One region of the Vibrio nigripulchritudo genome, then DNA from elsewhere that is predicted to be linked to it. Evidence: predicted binding sites of a transcription regulator. Region 1 holds the regulator's gene; each other region holds the start of a gene.
What was found. Region 1 encodes PurR, which represses purine synthesis genes. Its sites were predicted from a motif close to TNANGNAAACGTTTNCNTNA; they were not measured.
Positions count from the first base shown of each region.

Region 2: a site for PurR is predicted at 3,816-3,835, ahead of QMG91_RS13465 (NCS2 family permease). Genes of this name have one in related genera too.
Region 3: a site for PurR is predicted at 3,344-3,363, ahead of pckA (phosphoenolpyruvate carboxykinase (ATP)). Genes of this name have one in related genera too.

Region 1 is NZ_AP027049.1:1,424,618-1,431,516, forward strand. It holds gene QMG91_RS06740 (alpha/beta fold hydrolase) at 1-499, shown strand, start outside; gene QMG91_RS06745 (putative signal transducing protein) at 477-806, opposite strand; gene QMG91_RS06750 (TfoX/Sxy family DNA transformation protein) at 953-1,543, opposite strand; cyclic di-GMP riboswitch class I at 1,668-1,761, opposite strand; gene purR (HTH-type transcriptional repressor PurR) at 1,923-2,927, opposite strand; gene torD (molecular chaperone TorD) at 3,243-3,884, opposite strand; gene torR (two-component system response regulator TorR) at 4,181-4,894, shown strand; gene elyC (envelope biogenesis factor ElyC) at 4,971-5,762, opposite strand; gene cmoM (tRNA uridine 5-oxyacetic acid(34) methyltransferase CmoM) at 5,878-6,663, shown strand; gene mukF (chromosome partition protein MukF) at 6,675-6,899, shown strand, end outside.
Region 2 is NZ_AP027049.1:2,930,280-2,937,178, forward strand. It holds gene crl (sigma factor-binding protein Crl) at 99-488, opposite strand; gene frsA (esterase FrsA) at 633-1,886, opposite strand; gene gpt (xanthine phosphoribosyltransferase) at 2,014-2,469, opposite strand; gene QMG91_RS13465 (NCS2 family permease) at 2,499-3,794, opposite strand; gene QMG91_RS13470 (aminoacyl-histidine dipeptidase) at 4,861-6,333, shown strand; gene QMG91_RS13475 (DUF3622 domain-containing protein) at 6,401-6,709, opposite strand; gene purL (phosphoribosylformylglycinamidine synthase) at 6,892-6,899, opposite strand, start outside.
Region 3 is NZ_AP027049.1:131,188-138,086, reverse strand. It holds gene gspD (type II secretion system secretin GspD) at 1-669, opposite strand, end outside; gene gspC (type II secretion system protein GspC) at 712-1,650, opposite strand; gene hslR (ribosome-associated heat shock protein Hsp15) at 1,910-2,299, shown strand; gene hslO (Hsp33 family molecular chaperone HslO) at 2,317-3,192, shown strand; gene pckA (phosphoenolpyruvate carboxykinase (ATP)) at 3,538-5,163, shown strand; gene QMG91_RS00620 (AsmA family protein) at 5,280-6,899, shown strand, end outside.

The DNA.
Region 1 (6,899 bases):
CATTGTCCGAAATCTTGCTGAAATGGCATCAGAAAGAGTGTCTACCATGGTGATGGGAGGCGCTGTAACGCGTTTTGACATCCGTTCTCAGGTGTTGGTGAAGGTAGGGGACTGGAGCAAGCATATCATCCCGTATATGTGGTTATACAGCTTGTTTGCCTATATCGTAATGCCTCAACGAAACCAGAAAGAATCTCGGCACCTGTTTGTCCGCGAAGCTAAGAAGTTGTGCCAGAAAGAATTTAAGCGTTGGTATACCTTGTCGGCAGACGTTAACCCACTGATGAAGTATTTCCGTGAGAAGGAGCTTCCTATTCCGACTCTTTATCTGATGGGTGACAAAGACTATATGTTCTTAAGACCGGTCAAAGAGATGGTCAAAGTACATAAGCAGAGCGCACTGATTGAAATCCCAGATTGTGGGCATGTGTGTAACGTAGAAAAGCCGGACATTTTTAACGAAGAGTCGATAGAGTTTATTCGTCAACATTCTCGCTGACCTGATAGCCGCACTTCCAGCAGGCACCAAACTGCGCTTCAATCCACTCATCACACTCAGGGCAGCACCAGTTGGGCTGCTCTCTGTTCTCCGATTGGTTTAGATAAGCATCGACTATGGTTTTTGCCTTGTCGTACTGGTATTCGTTTAATAACCAGATATAGGGTTCTGTATCGGAACCAAAAGGCAACTCACCCTGTAGACCAAACAAACCTTCTCCTCGTACTTCCACATCTACCCCTTGCGCTTTTAGCAATTCGCAAACAATGTGGGCTTCTGTAGGCAGCGAGGCAGAGTACAACTTCATAATGATTCCTATTTGGTTTGGTCGAATGACCTGGAGTTATATTAAGTATGACAGGAGTCTAGAGAGTGTGGTTTGTTGCTCTGCACCAAACTGTGAATTGCAGCAATAAAAAAGCCTCCGAGAGGAGGCTTTTTTACAAAGGTTACTTAGCTCAGACGCTTCATCAATTCATCTCGCCTGTCTTGAGGAATGACAGACCAATGAGTTCCTTTGATAGCACCTTCAAGTGCCCATAGAAGCTCAAGCCCCACATCACTAGAATGTGTTTGCTTGATGGCTTTATAAGCTTCTACTGAACCATAATCCTGCAATTCTTGAACAGAGGATATACCTGCTTTTTTAAGCATTCGTTCAGTGCCCAAACGCAGGTTTGGCAGATCTTTAAGGCGAGTGGGTTTAGTCTCGGCTTGCTTCTGCTTTTCAGTTCTCGCAACTTTGAGTGCTTGCGATGCTTTTTCGATGATGTCGTCAGTATTTTCCCAGCTGATTTCTGGGAGGGCAAAATACTTGGTGACGACCGGGAATCCACGCTTTTTGTAAACGTAAGGCTTTAGACCTTGTTGCTCGAACTTTTGAGCACTTTTTGAGTCAGCTCTGATATGTAACGTGTTTTGAACTACTAAGGCGAACATAGTGTCGTCGGCAAAAATGCCAAAACCACCAAACATTGAACGTGATTTAATCGTCCCTAATGGTTCAAATAGCTTCAATGAGTTTTTAAGTATTGGTTTATCCATGCTGTACTGTCTCGGCTAAAGAAGTTATGCCACTACTAAGTTCAGGTCCGAGAAAAAATAGCAAAGTGATGCAGCCAGATGTCAGAGTTCGGTTAACTCTGGAAAAGAAGTATGCATATTTGCCATCGGCAACCCCGCTACCATTTGGATTTTTTATACATCCATTTAGGCCGGAAGCTTTGCGTCCCACTTTTTCAAATGGTTTGCCCTGTGCGTGACAGTAAAATCATAGAGAAAAAATTGAACAAGAATCACATCGAGATGCCTCTAGTGTGATCTTAATCCAAAAAATAAATGCATAGATATAAATATTGTTTCTTATTTGACCAAAAACGCAAAAAGCCTGGATTATAACCAGGCTTTATTAGAATTAACTAAATCAATTTAACTTTTTAACAGAACTTCGCTCTATGATCTCCGGATGCATTTCGAAGATTCTCTTATCATGCTCTTTGTCTTTGATTCGCTGAAGTAAGATTTCAAATGCGGTTTTCCCGACACGACGTTTTGGCTGGTGAACGGTAGTCAGGGGAGGGGAGAAATACCCAGACAGTTCAATGTTGTCGTAACCGATGATTGATATGTCATCAGGAACACGCAAACCATTCTCCTGCAAACGGCTAATCACACCTAGTGCCATAAGGTCGTTAAAACAGAACACAGCAGTTGGGCGTTTGTCCATTGCTAGGATCTTGTCTGCTGCGATAACGGCTGTGTCACACTCAAAGTTACCCACAAGAATTCGTTCTTGGTTGAACTCCACGCCAAATTCATTCAGTGCGCGTTTGTAACCTTCAACACGCTCGATACACGCCACCTTTTCTTCGTGACCAGTTAAACAAGCAATGTCAGTGTGACCATTTTCGAGCAAATACTTGGTTGCCAGATAGCCCCCTTCTTCGGAGTTATCAATAATCTTATCAGCCTGAGAACTTTCAGGACCCCAGTCCATGATGACCTTAGGAATAGAGGCATGTGCATCCAGCATTTCGCGAAGATCTTCAGTCAGATCAGAACACATGACTAAGATGCCATCGACGCGTTTTTCTGCCAGCATACGGATGTAGTCGCGTTGCTTTTCGTAGATACCACCAGTGTTACATAAAATGAGTGTGTAGCCTTGTCGGTAACAGTAGCTTTCTACACCATCAACAACCTCGGCAAAAAACGGGTTGCTTGATTGTGTAACCAACATTCCTATCGTTCGTGTGGTATTGCATTTTAGGCTTCGCGCTACTGCACTTGGTGCGTAGTTCAGTTCATCGACTGCTTTTTTTACTTTTTCTTGTGTGGCTTCAGCGACAAAGCGAGTTTTGTTAATAACGTGGGATACCGTTGTAGTCGATACTCCGGCTAGTCGTGCGACATCTTTAATTGTGGCCATAAAACAAATATCCTGTAGAGCCTGGCTGAGAGGTAAAATCAAAATTCAGCGGGCGGATTTTAATTGTATTATTTAAATTCGGCTAAAAACACAAAAACCGCTATTAAAACAGCGGCTTAGGTTAAACATTTCAGCGATTTCATATTTTATCGTTTGCGATCACGATCTTAGTCTTTAATTCGGCATTAGACAATGGACGGATTCGTAAAAATTTATACCAAGTGTCACATTTATGAAGATAACGAATTCGAATTAAGCAACTAGGTTTATATCTCATGTATTATCACCAAATATCTCGCAGTGGCTTTGGTATACCTATTCTCCAGCTATGTAATCGCAGTCCAATCGGATGAAGTCTATTAAAAGCTGAGAAACAGAGGCATAGAAACCAAAGTCATCATACTTTTGACAGTTTTCATTAAACTGTGGCAGCCATGTCATAAGATGTGTTTCAATAAAATCTTTCTGTTCCAACAGTGCTTTTTCAAGCGCTTCTTCATTGAGAATTTCGTTTGATTTAACAATCAAATTACCTAGGAAATCTAATTGAATTGCAAGGTGATCGGCAGGCTCTTTGAACCCTTCCATCATCGCGATGTTTTTTTCAAGCAATAGCGCTTCCATCTGTCTGGTTGGTTCGCCATTTAACAGACCTGAGTGGTAAATGGATGCGTAGGGCAGTGCCGCGTGCTTATCGGTGGTCAGGAACAACCCACAAAAATCAGCCGCAAGCTCCAGCCTTGCATCTTCGCGGTCTTGCAGTTTATTCAACGCTTCGATCAAGCGTGTAGCTGCTGAGTTGAGCGCACTGTTTTCTGCCAAGCCACCAATAAAACCCCGAATTTCAGCAGTTTGATATTTCGCAAGTTCTTCATCACTCATCTCACGAGCAAATAAACTCGATAGCCACCAATATATTTCCGCTCGCTTCTCATTGAATAATTTGGTTTCTTGCATGGCGTTAACACTCCGGACGAAATAGATGACGCAATTTTAACGGATAAAAATGAACAGAACTATTCCAAAGAATGGCGAAAAATGAAAGGAAATAGAGGATTGTTAACAGGAACGGATAGGTTGTTTTGAATCAATAAAAGTTAGGAAATTAACTCGATTTTAGTGAATTCGCTAGAAATGTAACGATTTGTGAATAGAATATAAAGAGTCGCAAATAAACTGTGGCGAGTTTGTCTTTTTTTCAATTATAACGACGAACAAATTAAACCTTATAAATACAAAAGAAAGTGGTGTAAATGAGCTATCACGTATTAGTCGTAGAAGACGATGTGGTTACCCGAAGTAAATTGGTGGGATATTTCCAGAATGAAGGCTATCAGGTGAGTGAAGCTGAAAGTGGAGAACAAATGCGTTCTGCACTGACAGAAAACTCGGTTGATTTGGTCATGCTGGACATCAACCTACCAGGTGAAGACGGGCTGATGCTAACTCGTGAACTACGTAGCCAATCTGATATAGGGATCATTCTCGTCACAGGACGCACGGATAGCATTGATAAAATCGTTGGGCTCGAAATGGGTGCTGATGATTATGTGACAAAACCTTTTGAATTACGCGAGCTGTTGGTTCGAGTGAAGAACCTATTGTGGAGAATTTCTGCAGCGCGACATGTACCAGCACGAGCCGATCAGAAAGAAGAATCTGGTCAGCTCATTCGATTTGGTGAATGGACATTCGACATTCAACGTCGGGCGTTGAGCAAAAATGGTGAGCCTGTAAAACTCACTAAAGCAGAGTATGAATTACTGGTTGCTTTGTCTTCTCATCCTAACAAGGTGTTAAGTCGTGAACGTATTTTGAATATGATCAGTCATCGAGTTGATGCACCAAATGATCGTACGATAGATGTTCTGATCAGAAGAATGAGAGCCAAAATGGAATTCGACCCGAAGAACCCACAAATCTTTGTGACGGTTCACGGAGAAGGTTACATGTTTGCTGGGGACTAAGTTCGAACGTTCAATATGATAAACAAAAAAACCGAGGTTAAAGCCTCGGTTTTTTAATTTCATAATTTCAAAGCACTTAGGATGCTTCGTTTAACTGAGCATTTGAGTTGGTTGCAAAATCACGAAGGGTTTGCCACCAAAGCCCTAAACGCTCATGCCAATAGGTTTCGGTCCATTCTAGGTACTTAGCTTGTGGTCGGTATTTGTTCCAAGGCAACATCGCACCGTTGGAAGCTAGGAAATTGGTTGGGGCAGGGGTGGGGTCCATACCTGCATCATGAAATTCACGCAATGCTCGCGTCATATGGCTGGCAGATGTCACCAGAACGAGCTTCTTATTATTAACGAATACCGAGGCTTGTCTGGCTTCTTCCCAAGTGTCTTTTGCTGTTTCCAGTAAGATAATATCGGGCTTGGCAACGCCAAGAGCGAGTGCGACCTTAGCCATCATACGTGCATTGCTGATTTCAGACCCACCAGCATAGCCAGATAAAATGAGCTTCGCTCCGGGGTACATGCGTAAAATACGAATACCCTCTGAAAGCCTCATTAATGCCGTACGGCTCAATTCTGAAGTTGGAGGAATATCATCATCAACAACATGTCCGCTTCCCAATACCATGACATAATCAATGGTTCCTTCAACGGGTAAAAATCCTTTGTGTTGGCGCTCCATGGGCATCAGTAAACTGCTGGCAACAGGTTGGAAAGAGGAGAGAAAAATACCAGCAAAAGATAAGAAAATAAGAAAACAGCCTGTACCGCGTTTCAACGTGAACATGACCAACAATAACCCTACCACCCCAATTATCAAAAAGCCTGGGAGCGGCATCAGCAGCGCAGAAAACACTTTTTTCAGCTCAAACATACTTAAATAGCCCGAAAAATCATCACTTGATTATGAAAAAGGCGATGAAGCCTTTATTACTTCTTATCCTGTGACAGAATAAGCGGCACGAATAGCCATAATAACCTAAGCCACAGTGACAGAAGATCGTAATTTCGACGATATTGCCCACAAATTCGCAAAAAATATCTACGGATCCGAGAAAGGTGATATACGTCAAACCATTGTTTGGGAAGATTTAATTGTAGCATTAAGTGAGCTCAATGATGAAAGCCGCCGATTAAAAATCCTTGATGCAGGCGGTGGTCTTGGGCAAATGTCGCAAAAAATTGCCCAACGCGGACACGATGTCACACTCTGTGATCTATCTTCTGAAATGCTAAAACTGGCTAGGGCAGACATTGAAAAACACGGTTTGCTTTCCCAATATCAGCTAGTTCACTCTCCAGTTCAAGAAATTGAACAGCACCTCACAGAGAAAGTTGATATGGTGCTTTTCCATGCGGTCATGGAGTGGTTAGGAGACCCAAAAACAGCGCTTGAAAAAGTGCTTGAACAAATCAAACCGGGTGGAATTGGCTCTATCATGTTCTACAACCACCATGGTTTGGTGTTAAAAAACGTGATTTGCGGCAATATTCCTCACATTTTAGAAGGAATGCCGCACAGAAAACGCTTTAAACTTCAGCCTCAAAAAGGTTTGAAGCCGGAAGAGGTCTATCAGTGGATAGAAGACGCCGGATTTGAAATATGTGGTAAATCGGGTATTCGCTCCTTCCACGACTACATAGGTAATATGGAGTACATGGGCGATTATCAATTTGAAGATGTACTGGCACTTGAAAGACAACTGTGTCGTCAGGAGCCTTACCTTTCTTTAGGACGCTACATCCACGTATGGGCGAAAAGAAAGGCACAATAACAGGATGAACAATGAGTAATGTAACTCTAGATGTTGTAGAGCAACCAATCGATGAATTGGTTGGCTGGGTAAAACAACACGATTTCTCATTGAACTTGTCTACTGAACGTCTGGCTTTTCTAATTGCGTTAGCCGTTTTAAGTAACGAGAGATTTGATGAAGAGCTGGGTGAAGGAGAATTGCACGACGCGTTCTCGATTGTCACCCGCTTATTTGAAGACACGGGGGAAGCCTCA
Region 2 (6,899 bases), 1.5 Mb from region 1:
ACGAAGAACAGATGTTGTAACAATGAAGTGAGGTTTTAACAAGAAGAAAAGGCGCAAAAATGCGCCTTTTTATGCATGAAGCAATTCAAATGCGTGATTTAAGTGACTTCTACTGATTCTTTATGCAATTCATAATCAATTTCAAATCGCTCAGATAACGCTTTTTTCAGTTTTTTATCAAAGTCTTCCAAGGTTCTGGTGACTTCATCCTGTGCTTTTTTGGGAATAGCTTTCGCTTCCCAATTACCTTCAAGATTGTAGAGCCCTAAACTGTAGTTAGCGACGAAGCCTTCTTCCTGCTTGTCGAAATCTAACCACCACCCCCAAAATTCTCTCTCCTCCGGTGACTTTTTGTCATTAACGCAAACAGACAAGCAATCAAACAAGTAATGACCTTCCTGAGATTCCTTCTCTCGCAAGTACGGACCTATCGCTTTTAGAGCCGATAGCAAACGAAAGTGTGTGGGATTCGCAGTATTTTCAGCCATATTGAATCTCCATTTCAGTTTTTAGATTTATTAGTTTTTTCCATGCTCAATTGCTACCTGCCAGAGCATGGATATCTGCCAATTCATGCGCAGGATAAATTGGATAGATATACTTAATCATTGACTAAAATAGATCAAAAGTCATTATTTTAGTTCATCTTTTAGCCATTGCATCGCCAATGAGAGAGCTTCCTCATATCCTTGCGAAATTGATTTAGAAGACACTTTCTTTGCCTTGCCACCTTGACTAAAAAATGACACCAGTTTGTTATCGGAATAGGGAGAAACTGGGTCTCCTTCCAGTCCTATTGCCAAAATGGGCACCTGAGTACGTCGGCTACTTAAGAAACCTTGAGCTTTTAACGACCAAGCTCTCATTTGTCCCGCCAGGCTGTGGATATCAACAACATCCTTACCCAGACGAGAAGCCAGCATGTCCAAATACATCTTCGGCATTTGAAGCAGCTTATCCGTGGATGAAAGAACATCATGAATTGGCGCCCCAAGAGCAACGCAAGCTTTGATTCTGTCTTGCTCCAAGAAGCTCAACCTTACCGCAGCATTGCCACCAAACCGGAACCCGACCAACCCTACTTTAAAGTGATCAACCCAAGGCAGGTTAGGTAGCTCATCCAATACGGCTTTATGGAGACAACTCGAATCTTCAGTCAGATCCCAGTGACTGCTGTGCCCTATTGAAGGCATATCCAGAGTCAGCATAGCGATATCATTTGGCGCAAGGTAATCTCTGAACAGTCGCCACATATCCGACTGTAAGCTGTCTAGCCCAGCACTGACAATCACGACTGGCAGCTGCCTATCGGTATGAGGCAAATGCAAATTGGCCTTAATTTTCCGTTTACCAAAAGGCACTTCGACTTTCTTAGTCACGTATTGGCTGTGCTCCATCGCCTTGTCATACGCTTTGTGAACCAGAATCTGAGCCTGTATAGATAAGCTATCCCCTTTGATATGCGGATACCCAGCAATGCTGAAACACAAGCTAGCATTGAAGTAAGCGTTGCTAGCCTCCTCGCCCTTCAGCTCATCGCCTTTTTTCTGATTGATCATTCCTTGATGAATCCATTCATACGTCCAGTTTCCCGAGTGATACCCCATCACGGTATCCAGCCATTCATCGTGAGTTCGTGAATGATCAGATGAGGCGATACGAGATAAAACGCTTTCCAACTCCAATGGTTCGATTCCCTGCCAAATCCACTGCATTTTTCTTAGCGTTCGATACCATGACTCTCCCTGCTCTTCACGCTTTTTATCCAGATAGGATTCATTGCTGGGCATGTAGCGAACAAGGGCTGACGTTTCTTTAGCTTGGCGGTGATTCTGGAACAGTTCTTCTGAAAGGTTTTTGCTGGTTTGCTCTTCAGATATGGACATAAGGCAAGGATCTTTTTCAGTGGAATTGGGAAACTTTGTCCCTAATAGTAATAAAAAAAATGACCCTATAGCAGGGTCATTTTGAAAATTTGAGTGTCTGATGAAGCATTCAGCTTCGGATTAGCGATTACTTGTTGATTGGATCAACAAAGGTAAGCGACATATCCCATGGCTGCTCAATCCACGTGTCCTGAGGAATATCAACAATGTAATCGTCAACGAGGTCTATACCTGCTGGCTTCGCACACACAGTAATCAGCTTTGCTTTTGGATACATATCGCGGATTTTACGCGCAGTATCACCACTGTCTGCCAGGTCATCAACAATCAGGAAACCTTCACCGTCTCCTTCTGGTGCTTTCAGAACTGTCATGTCACGCTGATGGTCGTGATCATAGCTAGAGATGCACACGGTATCTACATAGCGAATACCCAGTTCACGCGCCAAAATAGCTGCTGGAACCAGGCCACCGCGACTCACACCAATAATGCCTTTCCATTGTTCAGCAGGCATTTGACGCTCGGCAAGCTGACGACAGTACATCTGCATGTTGTCCCAGGAGATGATAAATTTGTTACTCATAATTGTTATAAACCTGTTTAGACGAAATCTTAAGCTGCGCTAAGAACGAATTTAATTGTGAAGATGGCTGCCATCACCCAAACACTTATGGACACATCTTTCGCTTTACCACTTAAACCTTTGATTGCCGCATAAGCGATAAAGCCTAATGCGATACCATCTGCGATTGAGAAGGTTAAAGGCATAAGAAGACACGTCACAACAACAGGAGCCGCTTCAGTCAGATCGCGCCAGTCGATACTAACCAAGCCAGAGAGCATTAGGATTGCAACATAAAATAGCGCACCTGCTGTCGCATAAGCGGGGATCATGCCAGCTAATGGCGAGAAGAATAAAGCAAGTAAGAACAAAATGCCAACTACAACCGCCGTTAAACCTGTGCGACCACCCGCAGCAACACCAGATACACTTTCGATGTAAGAAGTCGTGTTCGACGTACCCAGAACAGCACCCACAGAGGTAGCGGTCGAATCCGCAAGAAGGGCACGGTTCAGGCGAGGAATTTTGCCATCTTTCTGAATCAGGTCAGCTTTTTGTGCAACGCCAACCAGAGTCCCTGCTGTATCAAACAAATCGACAAACAAGAATGCAAACACCACAGAAATCATGCCAATTTCAAATACGGCAGAGAAATCCAGTTGCATGAATGTTGGCGCAATGCTTGGTGGCATTGAAACTACGCCGCCCCACTGCACATCACCAAATGCCAGACCCAGACCGGTGATCGCCAGAATCGCGATCATTACAGAGCCTTTCACACCTTTATGTACCAGAGCAATCGTCAGGAAAAAACCCAAAGAAGCCAGAACAGCAGGAAGAGAAGTAATCGCACCTAAAGAGACAAACGTTGCTGGGTTATCAACAACAATACCCGCATTTTTAAGACCGATAAACGCCAAAAACAAACCGATACCAGCAGAAATACCCGTTCTTAAAGACATTGGAATGGAGTTAATGATCCACTCACGAATCTTAAATACGCTAAGAAGAATGAATAAAATACCGGAGACAAATACAGCTGCCAGTGCGACTTGCCACGTATGACCCATTCCTAAAACAACGGAATAGGTGAAAAAGGCGTTCAAGCCCATTCCCGGAGCCTGAGCAATCGGATAGTTGGCAACAAAACCCATAATGAAACAACCCACCGCTGCGGCAAGACAGGTCGCGACAAATACCGCACCGCGATCCATACCCGCATCAGCAAGAATTGCTGGGTTAACAAAAATGATGTAAGCCATGGTGAGGAAGGTAGTCAACCCGGCAATGATTTCCGTGCGCACGCTGGTATTGTGCTCACTCAATTTGAATAGCCTTTCGAGCATAATCGAGTCCCTAAAAATGTGTAAAATAAACGTTTGCGTAATCGATTGGCGCGAATTATAAAGATATCAAATATCAAATTCTAGCTAGAATTAAAGCTCTACCCTTTCTCTATAACTCATAAAGAATGCAAGTCACATCTTTACCATTTATATCAATCACTTAATCCCTTAACTTTTGACTATGCCGTCTTCGCATAGAGCTCATCATTGTAGGTTGAAATATGAACACATTGTTAGACTAAGTACACATTTCGTAGAAATTTGGTGACGGTAGTGTTTAAAAATGAGCCTGTTATGAAATTGCAGGCTTATGTGAGGTAAAAGTCACGGAATGGGAATTTCTTAGGCATAAAAAAACGCCACTCAACTTGAGTGGCGGTAGAATCTTGATATCCCGACAGCAAAAAAACTGGGTTATATATGAATTCCAATTATAGGGGTGAACAATTAGTTCAATCACACTTTGATTATGACTAGTAACCAAAGCTGGTTGGGTATGCGAAGTTACCTGTGTAAATAGATGGTACATTCCAGAACATCGCAGACGGTAAACCTTTCATAGCTATCACCTTTAAATCAATTAAACAGAAGTTGATTCTCAGTTCCTTGGAGGCGATAAACGGACTCATCCTTTGAGCATTTTCTCTTCATCTCTGAAGTTGGTTGCCAATATACCATCGCGAAAAATAATTACAAGATCTAAATCGATCCAGATCACAAAAAACTTCGAAAGTTGCGATAAATCAAATTATCAATGTAATTTAATTACAAAAATATCAAATAATGACAATTTATTAATAAAACTTATTTCATAACAACTTACGAGAAATTTTGATATATCCATCACCAAAATGGGTGCTGCCAACTATTTGTTACGCACTTGCTAAAGATTAGATTGAGAATTGGTACGTAAATCCGATAGGGAAATGGTATTCTAAGCCCATCGTCACAGAGCTGATTAGGATGAAATGTGGCAATCAGTTCTATGGTTGCGATTTTTGGTTAGCTTCCTGCTCTCCACTTACAATTTCATCCTGTCAGTATTCAAAAAATAAAGGAGTTTTCCGTGTCTGAGTTCCATTCTGAAATCAGCCAGTTGCAACCCGCTAAACTTTGGCAGTTTTTCGACAAGATTTGTTCAATCCCTCACCCTTCCAAACATGAAGAAGAGCTCGCGCAATACATCGTTAATTGGGCGACTGAACAAGGTTTTGATGTAAAGCGCGACCCGACAGGAAACATCTTCATCAAAAAGCCAGCAACTCCTGGTATGGAAAATAAAAAAGGCGTGGTTCTTCAAGCACACATTGATATGGTGCCTCAGAAAAACGAAGACACTGACCACGACTTCACAAAAGACCCTATCCAACCATATATCGACGGCGAGTGGGTTACGGCGAAAGGCACTACCCTAGGTTCTGACAACGGTATCGGTATGGCTTCTTGTCTGGCGGTTCTGGCATCAGATGATATTAAGCACGGTCCTTTGGAAGTGCTGCTAACCATTGACGAAGAAGCTGGTATGACGGGTGCTTTTGGTCTGGAAAAAGGCTGGTTGGAAGGCGATATCCTTCTTAACACTGATTCCGAGCAAGAAGGCGAAGTTTACATGGGTTGTGCCGGTGGTATCGATGGCTCAATCACATTCGACATCACCCGTGAAGCGCTTCCGGAAGGTTACGTGACTCGCCTGCTCACACTGAAAGGTCTAAAGGGTGGTCACTCTGGTTGTGATATCCACACTGGTCGCGGCAATGCGAACAAACTATTCGCTCGCTTCCTGGCAGGTCATGCACAAGAACTGGATCTACGTCTAATCGATTTCCGTGGTGGTAGCCTACGAAACGCAATCCCGCGTGAAGCTTGGGTAACGGTCGCAGTACCGGCTGCCAACCAAGACAAACTTGCCGAGCTACTTTCAACCTACACTGAGCTTCTTAGCGCTGAACTAGGTCGTATCGAAACTGACATTGTTTCTTTCAATGAAGAATCTGACACCACTAGCGGTGTATTCTCTCAAGCAGATCAATCCCGCTTTATTGCTGCTCTTAATGCTGCGCCGAATGGTGTGATTCGTATGAGTGACGATATCGAAGGTGTAGTGGAAACGTCTTTGAACGTGGGCGTAATCACGACTGAAGCTGATAAAGTAACTGTACTTTGCCTTATCCGCTCTCTGATCGATTCTGGTCGTCAGCAAGTCGAAAGCACGCTTCGTTCTATTGCCGAGCTTGCTGGTGCTCAAATTGATTTCTCTGGCGCGTACCCTGGTTGGAAACCTGATGCGGATTCAGAGATCATGGCAATTTTCCGTGACATGTATGAAGGCATTTACGGTCACAAGCCAAACATCATGGTTATCCACGCAGGTCTTGAGTGTGGTCTGTTTAAAGAACCTTACCCTGAAATGGACATGGTTTCTTTCGGTCCAACAATCAAATTCCCGCACTCTCCTGATGAAAAAGTGAAAATCGATACGGTTGCACTTTACTGGGAACAGATGGTCGCACTGCTAGAAGCGATTCCTGAGAAAAAGTAATCTCCTGAAAAAAAGAAAAGCTGGCAAATCAATTTGCCAGCTTTTTTTGTATCTTAGGAAAGACGTTTTACTCGTCGTCTTCTTCGTCAGCGATTTTTCTCGCTTCTTCGAATGCTTTTTTCTTTTCAGCGGCAGCCAATGCCGCTGCTTCACGTTCGCTACGTTTTTCTGCTTTGCGATCGTTACGCTTTGCTTGATTCTCTACAAATTCAGCAAGCGTTTTTTCCGCCCAGTCTTGTGCCTGTGCTTCAGACTCAAAACCACTTTCACGCTTCGATACCATAGTACGGCGAGAAGTCACTTGGCGGGTAATTTCTGCTGTCCAGCCTTTGCGCTTTTCGGAGACTCGGATAGCAAATTTTCTGTTTTTCGACATTTCTGTATTCCTAAGGGATTTCGGTAAAGGGATTCAGCCATCCCTTGGCAAGCGCGGTATTATACCCAAAGCTAGAAACTTTGCTCGTAATTTTTACGCTCATGCAGTCGTACAAAAAACCGCCAGAGCTTTCACTCTGGCGGTTACGGTAAACTGAGATTCAGTTGCTAGCGAAAACTCAATTAACCGA
Region 3 (6,899 bases), 1.3 Mb from region 1:
AAACGCGGGAGTGTTTTTCTGTGCTGTTGATTTGTTCAACGCTTCAACAATTCGTACCATTTCTGCCGCTGAGGCATTTTTCAGCTCAACGACTTCAATTTCTTTGTCACCGGCACGGTCAACGCGCTCAATAATTTCTGCCAGGCGGTTAACCACAGCCGCACGTCCAGTGATCAAAATGATGTTCGCTGGATCGTAGTGAACGACGTTACCCGCACCTGCATTGTCATTCAGTTGACGAAGCAATGGGGACAGCTCTCTCACTGATACATTTCGTACCGCTACCACTCGCGTGATTACCGCATCGCCCTGTACACGTGTTTCATCCCCAACTACAGGAATGGCTGCCGTTTTGGCATCTTTATCACGGACAATTTTCAGGACACCGTTTTCCATTTCCACTGCTGCGAAGCCGTACACTTCCAAAACGTTAAGGAAAAAGTGGTAGTACTGCTCTTCATTCAGCACATCGTAGCTGCGGACATCAATTTTTCCGCGGATGGCTGGGTCGACGATGATGGTCTTTTCAAGATTGCGTCCAACAATATTGATGAACTCTTTGATGTCGGTCCCTTTGAAACTGGCACTAAACTCGTTTGCCACCAAAGCTGGTGACCAAGCGAGGCTACCAGCCAGCAACCAGGTTCCTTTGTTTAACCACTGTTTCACGTGATTCTCCCACTTATATCCTGACGCGTTCCAGCGCCAGTCTTAAAACTCAATAAAGATTTCGTGCCTCTGACCGTCACGCTCGACCGTCAGGTTCAATTCCGTCATATCAGATATGGTCTGCCACACTTTGCCCATCGCAGATGGGTCGCTCAAGTCAGCACCGTTCAATTGTGTAGCAATGTCACCATCTTTTAGGCCCACGGCATCAAACAGTTCTCTCTGGCTGCCGGGTCCCACACGATAGCCGACAATATTTCCGTCTCGGCGAACTTGTGACAAACGGATATATTGCATAATTTGCTGTGGATTTTGCGAAATTTCGCGTCGAATTTGCTCAATTTCGTTCACATCAGGCAAATCGCCAACATTTGAATCAGGTGGTGGTGGAGCCAGTGGCTGACTTTCCTGTGCCAACTTGCTGTATTCGACACCTTCAAGCATCAAAGTTTCATCTTGACCCTGATTATCGATAATAACGCGATCCACTAGCACATTTTTCAACGAAGCTCTTGTTCCTTCGATTTGCTCACCAATACCGTAAGTTTGCTGCTGACCACGGTTAGCAATGACGGCAAGGCTGCTTTCTTCAACCGAACTTGCCACCACGCCAACCAGCACTAAACTCAAGCGCGTTTTAGGTGCGTCTTTTACTACTGGTTTTGGTTTGGGTTTCGCGGCGGGTTTGTCGGAATAGCGACCAAAAAGATGGGCATCGAGCAGTGAAGCAACAGCATCGCCAGAATTCGCATTACTCGAACCCTGACCAGGCTGAGTAATCACCGCGTTTGGAGACCAGCGCGCTACTTCAGAGTCTTGTGGAATCAGCTGCCAGCTAAGTTGCCCGAGAATCCAGGCAGAAATGGCGATCAGTAATAATGTCACCCAAGCGCTCAACTTTCCCTGCTGCTTTACAGCAAGCGCAAGAAAAGCACTGAACTTCTGATCCAATTGATATTTTTGCACCAACGACGATGACATGTATCATGCGCTCCCTGTATTAAAACTTCAGAAATGGTTAGGCAGTCTGATAAATAAAAGCCAAAGCCTACACAAAGGTTTGCACATTGTCATATAAATTGATTGTTACCAAATATCGTTCTTATAAAGATTAGCAACAATTCACAATAACAGGTTCCAGACTGCTTACGTTTCATCCCATTTTAGGTTGAAAACCCCCGTTATCGTCACCATTGTGTAAATCATTAGTTAAGTCAATCATTAGAGGCGTGAATTTACTATGAGTTCAAATACTGCCACAGTCCGGCTCGATAAGTGGCTCTGGGCAGCCCGTTTCTACAAAACGCGATCCATAGCACGGAATATGGTTGATGGCGGCAAAGTCCATTATAATGGGCAACGCTCAAAGCCGAGCAAGATTGTAGAGCTTGGTGCTACGATCGTTTTGAGACAGGGGCATGAAGAAAAAACGGTAGTGATTGAGAAGATTTCCGATCAACGCCGTGGCGCTCCAGAAGCTCAGACGCTATACCGCGAAACTGAAGAGAGCATTCTAAAGCGTGAAGAAAACACGCAGAAGAGAAAGCTTAACGCACTTTATAGTCCAAGCCCGGAAAGACGCCCGGACAAAAAACAGCGTCGTGACATTATTAAGTTTAAGAATCAATAAATGCTGGAGCTCCACGCATGTCAAACAACCTTTTGAATCGCTACCTATTTGAAGACCTTTCGGTACGTGGCGAGTTGGTACAACTGGACGAAACCTACCAACAGATCATTTCAAGCAAGGAATACCCAGCACCGGTACAAAACCTGTTGGGTGAGCTACTCGTCGCCACGACTCTGCTTACCGCAACACTGAAATTTGAAGGCTCTATTACCCTTCAGCTTCAGGGCGATGGTCCTGTGTCTCTGGCGGTAATTAATGGCGATCATGATCAGAAAGTTCGTGGTGTCGCACGTTGGGATGGTGACATAGCAGAAGATGCAACCCTTCATCAGCTAATGGGTAAAGGTCACTTAGTGATTACCATTGCACCTAAACAAGGCGAACGCTATCAAGGTGTAGTTGGTCTGGAAGGTGAAACATTGTCTGAAGTGCTTGAAGCTTACTTTGAACGTTCCGAGCAACTTCAGACTCGTTTGTGGTTCCGCCTGGGTGAATTTGAAGGCAAGCCGCATGCAGCAGGTATGCTTCTTCAGATCATGCCAGACGGCACAGGCACACCTGACGACTTCGAGCACCTTGAGCAACTGACCAACACGGTTAAAAATGAAGAGCTGTTCAGCCTGCCTGCAAACGAAGTGCTGTATCGCTTATACAATCAGGAAAAGGTGCAATTGTTTGAGCCCCAACCTGTTGAATTCCATTGTGGTTGTTCACGAGAGCGAAGTGGTGCTGCCATCATTACAGTTTCCCGAGATGAAATTAATGACATTTTGGCGACAGAAGGATCCGTTTCTTTACATTGTGATTACTGCGGCACGAATTATTCGTTCGACGAATCACAAGTATCTGAGCTCTATGAGCAAGCCAGTAATGGAAACGACACCATTCATTAATTGATTATTTTTCACACTTTAATAAGCGTCAAAAATATCACTAGAAAGCCGACAATATGTCGGCTTTTTTTATGCTTTTTCGCTACTAAAACACGCATTTATATCACCGTACGCTATACTTATTTTTGTCAAATTAATAATTCTTTTGATCTAGCGCAAAGGATTGCGCGAGCGATAAAATAGCCCTACCAAATCTGTGACAAGAGCAAAAAAACCTCACTCACCTCGGGGATAATATATGATTAAAAGACCTGATTTGAGTTTGCTCAAAGTTGCTAAATTGGTGAGCACAAAACTATAAATAATTACAAAATCCCTACAATTTATACCCTACAAGGAGCACCTATGACCGTTATGGAACATACAAAGGCTGCACACATTGATCTTACCCAACACGGAATCACTGGCGTGACTGAGGTTTTACGTAACCCTAGTTATGAGCAGTTGTTCGAAGAAGAAACTCGCCCAGAGCTGGAAGGCTACGAAAAAGGCACCGTCACCGAGCTTGGTGCTGTTGCTGTAGACACTGGTATTTTTACTGGTCGCTCCCCTAAGGATAAGTACATCGTTAAGGACGACACCACCAAGGACACTCTGTGGTGGTCTGATCAAGGTAAAAACGATAACAAACCCATTAATCAGGAAGTGTGGACAGAATTGCGTGATCTGGTGACCAACCAGCTTTCAGGAAAACGTCTGTTCGTCATCGATGGTTTCTGTGGTGCAAACCCAGACACTCGCCTGAGTGTTCGCATCATCACAGAAGTCGCATGGCAGGCTCACTTCGTGAAAAACATGTTTATCCGCCCGACAGAAGAAGAATTAGCAACGTTCGAACCTGACTTTGTTGTCATGAACGGTGCAAAAGTGACCAACCCTAACTGGGAAGCCCAAGGTCTCAATTCAGAAAACTTCATTGCCTTTAACCTAACTGAGCGCGTCCAGATCATTGGCGGCACTTGGTACGGTGGCGAAATGAAGAAAGGCATGTTTGCCGTTATGAACTACTTGCTGCCTCTGAAAGGCATTGCATCCATGCACTGTAGTGCCAATGTCGGTGAAGACGGCGATGTCGCTGTATTCTTCGGCTTGTCTGGCACAGGTAAAACGACACTTTCAACCGACCCTAAACGCCAGTTGATTGGTGATGATGAGCACGGTTGGGATGACGATGGCATCTTTAACTTCGAAGGCGGTTGCTACGCGAAGACCATTCGCCTGTCTAAAGAAGCGGAACCCGACATCTACAATGCCATCCGCCGCGATGCACTGCTAGAGAATGTTACCGTTCGCGCTGATGGCTCTATCGACTTTGAAGACGGTTCGAAAACCGAGAACACCCGAGTTTCTTACCCTATCCATCACATCGAAAACATCGTAAAACCAGTATCGAAAGCGGGTCACGCTCAGAAAGTGATCTTCCTGACAGCTGATGCGTTTGGTGTGCTACCTCCGGTATCGAAACTGACACCAGAGCAGACTAAGTACCACTTCCTGTCTGGCTTTACCGCCAAACTGGCAGGTACTGAGCGTGGCATTACTGAGCCAACACCTACGTTTTCAGCGGCATTTGGCGCAGCCTTCCTGACGCTACACCCAACGCAGTACGCAGAAGTACTGGTAAAACGTATGGAAGCAGCAGGCGCGGAAGCTTACCTGGTCAATACCGGTTGGAATGGTACAGGCAAGCGTATCTCCATTCAGGATACCCGTGGCATCATCGACGCGATTCTGGATGGTTCGATTGACCATGCTGATACCAAAGTGATTCCAGTGTTCAACCTGGAAGTTCCGACGGCACTTCACGGAGTGGATCCTGAAATCCTTGACCCTCGTGATACCTACACAGACCCACTACAGTGGGACAGCAAGGCAACTGATTTAGCACAACGCTTCATCAATAACTTTGCTCAGTACACGGATAACGACGAGGGCAAGTCTCTGGTTGCAGCAGGTCCACAGCTTGATTAAACCGGATTGAGTTATCAAATCCATTACCAAGCCCCTCTTTTGAGGGGCTTTTTATTGAATCCAATCGATAATTGAGCCAATCTGAAAGCTGGATTAAGGAATTTGGAACAAGGGACATGAGAAAAGCCTCCACGTTTGTGGTTTTGATCTTGCTGCTGATCGTCGTTTCAGCCTTGGCACTCTATGCCAGTTTGTACACGCGTTATGCCACGCCTGTGGTCAATTTCGTGGCAAACCAGATAAGCAATTTGTCCATCCAAATCGATCAAGTTGAATACACTTCACCCTATCAGCTCACCTTGCATGGGGTTGAACTTTCTACCGAACCTGAACCGATGTTCATCGAAACCGCGAACATCTGGCTCGATCCGGCTATTCTCAGCGGTACCAAACTGAGCATCGCCAGCCTGCAACTCAGTGGTATGCAGCTGCAAAAAGGTGTGCCTAATATTCGCCCGCTCTCTTTCGTTCGTGTTCATCAGTTTGCGATCGATAACTTAGACTTTTCCAACCCAGAGTGGATCGTACGAGGCTTAAAATTCCAGATTAAAGATCCAGTGGTCAGTGATCATCCCATCTGGCGTTGGTACGGCGAGATTCAACTCAGTGCCGACCAAATCTACTGGCAGAATGAAGCCTTTAATAACGCGCTGCTGGATGCAGATATTTTCGCTGAAACCAAGAAAATTTATGGTTTGTCCTTCAACTGGCGTGGAGGCTCGCTGTCCGGGCAGGCAGAATGGAAAGAAAACCGCTGGCGCGTGGTGAGCGCTTCCCTCAATGAACTGACTGTCACCAAAGATGACTGGAAAACCCTGAAAAAGTTTAAGTGGGCAAACGCAGACAGCAATGAAATTTTCATTGAGCGTGTGGATGTGCTTCGCAGTGACTTAGAGTTTCCGTCTTTCGCCATGGTACAGGCGGATATGACGCTGGAGGACATTCGCTTCCCGTTCGAGCTTTGGAAACAGCCATCTGGCAGCGTGTCTCTGGACGCGGAGAGCCTTGATTTCGCTAACCAACTCTGGCTGGAGCCCGTCATTGAAGCGACTTTATCTCCTGATCTTATTGTGGTGAACAGCGCCAACGTGGGTATGGGGCAAGGCTATATTCAGCTCAACGGAGAATTTACTCCCGACACCTGGCACCTTTCGCAGTTAAACCTTACTGGGGTTGAATGGCACACCGATAGCGAGCTGACGTTACAACCCTTTAAAGAACAGACCGACCGCTTAGCCAACCTGACTATCGATTCACTCGCCATTAAACGTGCGCAATACATTGATTTACAGTCTGAGCCACGTCGCCAGATATCAGGTCTAAACGTTCAGGGTAAGCAACTGGACATTCTGAGAAATGGCCAGATGGGGCTGTGGCAGGGGAATCTGGCACTGACCGCGAACAGTGCGAACTTTGGCAAACTCATCGGCTCTCAGTTGTTGATCGAAGCGCATTCAGAAGGTGGCATCAGTTTTCTCGACAAAGTCATTATTCCGGTTACCGACGGATTAATTCGCGCTCAAGGTCAATGGGATTTCCGTCAATACAGCCGCCCATGGAAACTGAAATTTCAGGGAGACGGCATTCCAATCGAAACCTGGCGATACCTTCATCCTCTTCCATTTGATTTGTCTGGGCTGACTGATACCCAATTTGAGCTCTCAGGTTTGTCTGGTGACCAGACTTCGTTCAATCACAGCATTTCAGGGTTCGTTTCAACTCAGTTTCGTGACCTT